DNA from 2 places in the Catenuloplanes atrovinosus genome. Region 2 is predicted to be linked to the other one. Evidence: riboswitches for the same ligand, from Rfam matches in the RefSeq annotation. Region 2 holds a riboswitch; the other holds the start of a gene.
The links. A riboswitch is a leader RNA that binds a small molecule or an ion and turns the genes downstream of it on or off. The one in region 2 is predicted to bind ZMP and ZTP.

Region 1: another riboswitch for ZMP and ZTP. It lies ahead of J2S41_RS13770 (bifunctional 5,10-methylenetetrahydrofolate dehydrogenase/5,10-methenyltetrahydrofolate cyclohydrolase); the one in region 2 lies ahead of J2S41_RS31710 (glycine hydroxymethyltransferase).

Annotation. Positions count from the first base shown of each region.
Region 1 covers NZ_JAVDYB010000001.1:3,069,121-3,073,527, reverse strand. The annotation lists gene J2S41_RS13775 (alpha/beta fold hydrolase) at 1-647, opposite strand, end outside; gene J2S41_RS13770 (bifunctional 5,10-methylenetetrahydrofolate dehydrogenase/5,10-methenyltetrahydrofolate cyclohydrolase) at 1,397-2,254, opposite strand; ZMP/ZTP riboswitch at 2,270-2,351, opposite strand; gene J2S41_RS13765 (maleylpyruvate isomerase family mycothiol-dependent enzyme) at 2,515-3,285, opposite strand; gene J2S41_RS13760 (LysR family transcriptional regulator) at 3,327-4,250, opposite strand; gene J2S41_RS13755 (EamA family transporter) at 4,321-4,407, shown strand, end outside.
Region 2 covers NZ_JAVDYB010000001.1:7,116,087-7,120,493, forward strand. The annotation lists gene J2S41_RS31705 (methyltransferase domain-containing protein) at 1-673, shown strand, start outside; gene J2S41_RS31710 (glycine hydroxymethyltransferase) at 857-2,278, opposite strand; ZMP/ZTP riboswitch at 2,299-2,391, opposite strand; gene J2S41_RS31715 (RNA-binding S4 domain-containing protein) at 2,442-2,651, shown strand; gene J2S41_RS31720 (hypothetical protein) at 2,666-2,929, shown strand; gene J2S41_RS31725 (LPXTG cell wall anchor domain-containing protein) at 2,987-4,294, opposite strand.

The DNA of each region.
Region 1 (4,407 bases), 4.0 Mb from region 2:
AGCACTGGCGCGGTGACCGCGGCGAGGCGGGCGGGCAGGTCCGGCGGGGTCTCGGCGAAGTAGGCGCGGGCCGCTCGCGCGCTGACGTCGCCGACCAGCGCGTGGGCCTGTTCCGTCGCTCCCCACCGCGCGTACGTGACCGGTGCGGCACCGCGGAACCACGCGTTGAGGGTCACGTCGTCGGCCGCGTCGTCACCGGTGGGTGCGGGTGGACCGCCGGCCCACAGCGCGAGCGCGTCATCGACGGCCGGGTCGCCGCGGCGGGGCGCGATCAGCGTGTCGGCATCGGACGGTACCGGGACCAGCCAGGTCGACGGCGGCGTGATCAGCACCAGCGCGGCGACACGCTGCGGATACTGTGCCGCGTAGGCGATCGCCAGGCGGGTGCCGGCGGAGTGCCCGGCGATGATCAGCCGCTCGCGGCCGAGCGCGAGCCGCAGTTCCTCCAGGTCCGCCGCCTGTTCCCAGAACGATGCCGGCTCCAGGCCGGACGATAGCCCGATCCCGCGCAGATGCGGGATCACCAGCCGGAACCCGTTCGCGCCGATACCCGCGAGGTCACCGAGGTACTCCGGGTGCCGTGCGGCGCCACCGGACAGCGCGACGATCGGCTCCCCGTCCTCCTGCGTGGTGTCGTAGTGCAGCATGACGCCGACGCTACCGGTCACAATGACGATTCCCGCCGGGGTGGGCACGGCGATGTCCGCGGGCGAGCCGGATTCGCGATGTGCGTGCCGGCCGGCATCACCCGTCAGCGCCACCCGGCCGTGCACGCCGGACGGAGAACCAGGACCGCGATTCGGCTGCCGCCGACCGCCTCCGGCCAACGCGGTTCCGCCGATGTATGCCGGTCAGCGCTGCGCCGGGGGTGCGCCGGGCGAGCGGATCACGCCCGCGATCATGCTGCTGCGGGCCGGAGCGATCGCGCGATTTCCCCGGTGTGCGGCGGTTGACGCCGCTCCCCGTGGTGTGCGCTGCGACCGGTCACCACCTGCGACCGCACCGGCGGGCGAGCGGGCCAGACGATCATGTTGTGCTGGAAGCGGGTCACCACCCGCCACCGCACCGGCCGGCGGGCAGGCGGGACGATCATGTCCTCGTGGTGTGCGCTGCGAGCGTTCACCAGGCGCGACCGCACGACGGGCGGGCGGGCGTGTTGCGCTGAGAGCGGGTCACCACGCCCCACCGGCAGGCAGGCGGGCGGGCGGGCGGGACGATCATGTCCTCGTGGTGTGCGCTGCGAGCGTTCACCAGGCGCGACCGCACGACGGGCGGGCGGGCATGTTGCGCTGGAAGCGGGTCACCACCCGCGACCGCACCGGCGGGCGGGCGGCGGCGGGACGGACGATCATGTGCCGGGGTACGGCGTGTGCGCCCGGCACATGATCGTGGCGTTTCAGGCCGTGGCGCGTTCCGCCGCCGCTACCGCGTTGCGGAAGAGCATCGCGACCGTGGTGGGGCCGACGCCGCCGACCCGTGGGGTGATCGCGCCGGCGACGTCGGCGCAGGTCTCGTCCACGTCGGGGAGGATGCGGCGGCCCTCGTAGCGGACGCCGCCGCCGATGACGACCGCGCCGGGCTTGACGTGCTCGGGCTGGATGATCCCGGGTACGCCGGCCGCGGCGATCAGGATGTCGGCGCGCTGCGTGTACCGGGCCCAGTCCGGCACGCCGGTGTGGACCACGGTCACGGCGGCGTTCGCGGTGGGGCGTTTCTGGGCCAGCAGCATCGCGAGCGGGCGGCCGAGTGTGGCGCCCCGGCCGAGGATGACCACCTCACGGCCGGACACGGGGATGTCGTAGTGCGCGAGCAGCGCCTCGATGCCGGCGGGTGTGCACGGCAGCGGGCCGGGCAGGCCGAGCGCGAGCCGGCCCATGTTCAGCGGGTGCAGGCCGTCGACGTCCATGTCCGGGTCCATCACCTGAAGTGCCCGGTCGTAGTCGAGGTGCTTCGGGATCGGGTATTGCACGAGCAGGCCGTGCACGTCCTTGTCGTCGTTGAAGCCGCGGATCACGCGCTCCAACTCGGCCTGGGTGACGTCGCCGGGCAGGTGCGCGTGCGGGGAGACGAAGCCGAGCTCGCCGGCCTGCTTCTGCTTGATCCGGATGTATCCGGCGCTGGCGTCGTCGTCGCCGACCAGGATCGTGGCGAGCGCGGGCGTGACGCCCTTGGTCTTGAGCGCGGCGACGCGGGCGGTCACGTCCTCCAGGACGGCGTCGGCGACAGGCTTACCGGGAAGAAGTCGGGCAGACATGAGACTCCTGCAAACCGTGGGCGCCCAGGCGGTCGACTCCCACGACGAGCTCCCCGATGGTCGCTGCCATCCCCGTGCCGCCAGTCGCTGTCGCGTCCCAATATGCACCATGAGCACCTGGCCACGCCAATCCCGTCACCCGCGTTCGGTCTTGACCGTGACCACCCGCGGGAATGGCAGGGAGGAGCGCCAGCGACGACCGGTGCCCGCGGGAGCGTGCGGACCGCGGCCACGCCGGAAGCGGGCAGATCGAATGGCCTCTACAGGGTGGTCGCCCGGGACCACTGCGCCACCAGGTCCGGCGAACCCATGACGGTCGGCGCCGGGATGCGGTGCCACAGGTAGAGGTAGAGCTCCGCGATTCCGCCGAGAACGACCGCGTCGCCGTCGGCGGTGCTGGTGACGCGGCGCCAGCGGGGGGTGGCGCCGCCGAGGTCGACGCGCCAGATCTCGCCGGTGTCGGCGGCGGCGAGGATGAGCGTGCCGGTGAGCGGTTCGCCGCCGTCGGGCATCAGGCGGCGCTGGATGGTCGGGTGGTGCAGCATCGCGCCGAGGAACTCCTCGATGCCGTCACGGGCGACGGCCGCGTCGACGCGGGACGGCTGCCGCAGCGCCTCGGCCGCGTCGAGGCCGTGGACGACGGCTTCGTGCAGCATGCGGCGGGGCCAGCCGGCGGCACGGCGGTCGTGGCCGAAGGTCCAGACCGGGCGGTCGGGATCGGTCGACTCGAGCGTGGCCAGCAGCCGCTGGGCGCCGATGAGCAACCAGACGGTGAGCTCGCCGGCGTCGTGCGGCACCTCGGCGGCGAACGCCTCGAACGGCAGCCGGCGCGGCATGCCGGAGGCGACCATGGCCTCGGCCCAGCGGTGGGTGGCGCCGATGTGACCGGAGAGCGTGCCGAGGTCCCAGCCGGGGCAGGCCGGGACCGGGGTGGCGGGGTCGGCGTCGGCCACGAGGTCGACCAGGCGGCCGACGGCGCCGCGCAGGGCGCTCAGGTGTCCCGCGTAGTCCAGGCCCAGCTCCGTGCTCATTCCGAAAAACCTACCGGGGTACGGACGGTCACGGCCAGGGGTCATCCGCGCACCTGGACGTCGAGCGCGCGCATCCGCGCCGCGACCAGGTCGGCGACCGCGCGCACGGCGGGGGAGAGCACCGTGTCGGGGCGGTGGGCGATCGCGAAGGTTTCGTGTCGCCTGGGGCGCAGCGGGGTCCAGCCGAGACGGTCGGGCAACCGGTCACCCTGCGCGCGCAGCACGCCGCGCCAGGTCACGGTGTCCGCGATGCCGCGGGCGGCGATCTCCAGCGCGGTCTCCGGGTCCTCGACCTCGACGCGCGTGGTCAGCTGGTGGCCGGCCGCCTGGAGGTCGCGGGCGAGCATCCGGCGGGTGGAGTCGTCGTCGCGGAAGCTGACGTCCGGCAGCACCAGGGGCGCGGTGGCCAGCCGGGCGGGCGTGACGGCCTGGGCGAGCCGCTCCGGGTCCGCGCTGACGTAGACCAGTTCGTCGCGCATGACCGGGGTGACCGCGAGCCCTTGCGTGGAGGAGGCGGACAGCGCGATGACCGCGGCCTCCAGCGTGCCGCGGCGCAACTGGGCGGCGATCTGCGCGGAGTTGAGGCCGGCGAGTTCCAGCCGGATGCCGGGGTGCCGTTCCAGCACGTCGGCGACCAGGCCGGCGCCGAGGTAGAGGCGGGCGGTGCCGAACACGCCGAACCGTACGGTGCCGGTCAGCACCTCGCGGACCCCGGCGACCGCGCGGGTGCCGGCGTCGACGGCGGCGAGCGCGGCGGTGGCGTGCGGCAGCAGCGCGAGCGCCGCCTCGGTCGGCGTCAGCCCTCGCCCGGCGCGCCGGAACAGCCGCGCGTCCAGGCCCGCCTCCAGCAGCCTGACCTGCTCGGACAGCGACGGCTGGGCGTAGCCGAGCGCGGCCGCGGCGGCGGTGAACGACCCGTGGTCGACGGTCGCGAGGAAGCAGCGCAGCTGATGCAGCGTCACCATAGGGATTTCCTTCGGCCGGTGAAGGAAACCAAGGCTACCTCTCTAGATCGGCACTTCCTATCGTGACCGGGTGGGATTCGTGTTGTGCCTGGTCTCGGCCACCGGCTTCGGGCTGGCGCCGCTGTTCGCGAAGCAGGCGTACGCCGGCGGAATGTCC
Region 2 (4,407 bases):
CGCCGGCCCCGGCACCATCACCATGGACCTCGCCGCGCTGGTCGCGCCCGGCCGGGTCACCGCCATCGAACTCACCGAGGACGCGCTCGCGCTCTCCCGCACCGAGGCCGCGGCGCGCGGGGTGACCACGGTCGACTTCGCGGTCGCGGACGTGCACGACCTCCCCTTCCCGGACGACGCGTTCGACGTGGTCCACGCCCACCAGGTGCTCCAGCACGTGGCCGACCCGGTCCGCGCGCTCGCCGAGATGCGGCGCGTCTGCCGCCCCGGCGGCGTGGTCGCCGCCCGGGACAGCGACTACGACCGGTTCGCCTGGTTCCCCGCCGTCCCCGAACTGGACGAGTGGCTGGCGCTCTACCGCGCCACCGCCCGCGCCAACGGCGGCGAGCCCGACGCCGGCCGCCGCCTGCTCTCCTGGGCGCGCGCCGCCGGCTTCACCACCATCACCCCCGGCGCCGGCGTCTGGTGCTACGCCACCGACGAGGACCGCCGCTGGTGGGGCGGCATGTGGGCGGACCGGATCGTCGAGTCCGCGATGGCCCGCCAGCTCCTCGCCGCCGGCACCGTCACCCCCGCCGACCTCCAGCGCCTCGCCGCCGGCTGGCGCCGCTGGTCCGACTCCCCCGACGGCTGGTTCACCGTCCTCCACGGCGAGATTCTCTGCCACGCCTGACCGGACCGGCACCGGGTTTGCGCACCCGCGGATCCGGCAGGGAGGCCGGCCACGGCCGACCGGTGCCCGCTCCGAGCTTGCGGACCGCGACCACGCCGGGAGCGGGCAGAAAGGAATTCTGATGGTGATGGGCAAGCGAAAGGCCCGCTCACCGGTACGCGGGAGCGGGCCTTCCGGGTGGGCTTACAGCGAGACCGCGCCGTAGAGCGGGAACGGTGCGAGCAGCTCGGTGGCCTGCTTGGACACGCGGTCGGCGACGGCCGGGTCGAGGTGGAACCTGGCCTTGGAGTCGGGGTCCGGCGTGGTCTGGGACAGGACCGTGTGCATCAGGTCGGCGATCTGGTCCATCTCCGCCGTACCGAGACCGCGGGTGGTGAGGGCTGGGGTGCCGACGCGGATGCCGGAGGTGTACCAGGCGCCGTTCGGGTCCTGCGGGATGCTGTTGCGGTTGGTGACGATGCCGGAGTTGAGCAGCGCCTGCTCGGCCTGGCGGCCGGTGAGGCCGTACTTGTCGACGTCGATCAGCACCAGGTGGTTGTCGGTGCCGCCGGAGACCACGGTGGCGCCGCGCCGGAGCAGGCCCTCGGCGAGCGCCTGGCTGTTGGCGACGATGCGCTGCGCGTAGTCGGCGAACTCGGGGCGGCGGGCCTCGGCGAGCGCGACGGCCTTGGCGCCCATGACGTGCGCGAGCGGGCCGCCGAGCACCATCGGGCAGCCGCGGTCGACCTGCTCGGCCAGCTCGGGCTGGCAGAGCACCATGCCGCCGCGCGGGCCGCGCAGGCTCTTGTGCGTGGTGGTGGTGACGATGTGCGCGTGCGGGATCGGGTCGAAGTCGCCGGTGAAGACCTTGCCGGCGACGAGGCCGGCGAAGTGCGCCATGTCGACCATGAAGGTGGCGCCGACCTCGTCCGCGATCTCCCGCATGACGCGGAAGTTCACCTTCCGGGGGTACGCGGAGTAGCCGCCCACGATCACGGCCGGCTTGAAGTCGCGGGCGATCTCGCGCAGGCCGTCGTAGTCGATCTGGCCGGTGGCCGGGTCGACGCCGTAGGAGCGCTGGTCGAACATCTTGCCGGAGATGTTCGGCCGGAAGCCGTGGGTGAGGTGGCCGCCGGCGTCGAGCGACATGCCTAGCATGCGCTGGTTGCCGAACGCGGCGCGCAGCTCGGCCCACTCGGCGTCGGTCAGGCTGTTGACCTGCGTCTTCTTGAGCTTCGCCAGGTACGGCTGCTCGACCCGGTCGGCCAGGATCGCCCAGTACGCCACCAGGTTCGCGTCGATGCCGGAGTGCGGCTGCACGTACGCGTGCGGCGCGCCGAACAGGGCCTTGGCGTGCTCCGCGGCGACGGACTCGACGGTGTCGACGTTCTGGCAGCCGGCGTAGAAACGGCGCCCGATGGTGCCCTCGGCGTACTTGTCGGAGAACCAGTTGCCCATGGCCAGCAGCACGGCCGGGGACGCATAGTTCTCACTGGCGATCAGCTTGAGCGACTCGCGCTGGTCGGTCAGCTCGGACGCGATGGCGTCGGCGACTCGCGGCTCGACGGAACGGATGACCTCGAGCGCGGCACGGAAGGCGGTCGACTCGGCGTTCAACTCGGACATTGGACCTCCCTATCACAGGTGGAAGAGGCCCAGGCGCGCGGCAGACGCCCGGTGTGGGCGGGACCGCTCCCCGATGGTTGATCCATCTGACAGCGCCAGTCACGGTCCGCCTCGGAGCATACCCGCTGCCCCGCGGATCGCGGCCAGGCTCGATGATGAATTCATGCGTGAGGTCACCATCAACACCGACATGATCCGCCTGGGCCAGTTCCTCAAGCTCGCAGACGTGATCGAGGCGGGTTCGGACGTGAAGTACCTGCTCGGCTCCGAGGACGTCACGGTCAACGGCGAGCCCGAGGACCGGCGCGGACGGCAGCTCTTCAAGGGCGACGTGGTGACGGTGGGTGACGACATCACGCTGGTGGTGGCCTAGCGTAGGTTCGATCCATGGGCACCTACCTCGGCAGCGCCACGCTGTTCGCCTCCGACGGCACCGCGCAGACCGTCAAGCACACCAGCATCCGTACCCGCCGGGACGCCGGCACCGGCGTCGTCACCTGGACCGGCACGCTCGACCTCAGCGACGGCGAGATCGCCGACCTGCTGCTCCCCTCCGGCGAGGGCACGCTGCGCCTGCCGGACGGCACGGAGGCCTCGGTCCGGGTGTCGGCCGGCGGCGCGTTCACCGGCACGGCCACCCAGCCCGCCTGAGACGAAAGGGCGCGCCGACCGCAGCGGTCGGCGCGCCCTCCGGGTGCGTTACGGCGATCAGGCCTGGAACTTCAGCTTCCGGCGACGCGCCATCAGGAACAGGCCGGCACCGGCCGCGAGCAGCACGATCGCGCCCGCGGTGATCGAGCCGACGGCCGCGCCGGTCAGCGGCAGCTCCGGCTCGCCGTCACCCGGCGTGAACGCGACCGGCGTGGTCGACGGCCCCGGGCTGGCCGGCGTCTCCGGCGTGCCGGTCGGCACCGGGGTGGTCGGGGACGGCGACGGCGTGCCGGTCGGCGGGGTGGTGACGCCGCAGTCCGCCGGCTTGGTCCAGGCGACCTCGCCCTTCAGCGCGTCCAGGTCGCCATCGACCTTGACGGTCAGCCCCTCGGAGCCCGGGAACATCACCGGCGGCGCGGTCTGACCCGGCTTCACCGTGATGGTCTGCGGCTGGCCCGTGCTCGGCGTGAAGGTGACGGTGAACTCCTTGCCGTTCTCCGGGTTCTTGACCGTGAAGCTCAGGCCCTCGCAGGTCTGGGCCACGGTGGCCTCCGGGGTGCCGACCTCGGGAACCTGGCAGTCCTCCGGGGTGCTCCAGGCGCCGCGGTAGAGCTCCTTGCCACGCGAGCTGACCACGATGTTCTTGGCGTTCGCGGCCGGCACGGTGACGGTGGCGGGCTCCTGGCGGGCCTTCAGCGTCTCGGTCTTGCTGAAGCCACCGTCGGCGGTGATCGTGAACGTCTCGCTGTGCGTGCTGCGGTTGATCAGCTTGAGCGCGACGTTGCCCGTGCAGTCCGGCAGCGGCTCGACGGCGGGCTCGGCCTTGCAGGTGCCGGAGCCGCCGTTGTACCAGGCGTGCTGCGGCTGACCCGGCTTCGGCGTGGAGCGGTTGCCGGGCGCGCTGCTCTCGCCGACCTTGCGGCTGTTGTAGCGGTCACTGCCGTCGGTCAGCGGGTTGATGATGTCCGCGCCGAAGACGAAGTCCACCTGGGTGAAGCACTCCGGGACCTCGACCTTGAACTCCAGCTTGTTGACGCTGAGCTGCCCCGCCGTGGCCGGCACGAACTTCTTCACCGAGCTGTCCAGCACGTGCTGCGGCGTGGCGAACGTGGCCGACGGCGCCGTGTAGGAGACCAGCGCGAACGCCTGCTCCGCGCAGAGCGGGCCGTTGAGCAGCTTGATGCTGGCGGTGCCCTTCGGACCGTCGAAGGTGTGCTGATACTTGGCCTGCTCGGGGGTGACGCAGCTGGGCTGGTGCCCTCTGGTGGCGCTGGCCGGGGAGCCGACCGTGGCCAGCCCGGTCAGGCCGAGGACCACGCCGACCGCGAGAGCGGCGACGCGGCGGATACGGGGGACGGATTTCATGGGTGCGACGCTCCAAAAGAGGGGAACGAGCGAGGCACGCCGATTCGACGGTCGGCGCGCCCCGAGTGATGCCGATTCAGTGGTGCTGCTTCACGGCCCAGCGGTGAGCGCCA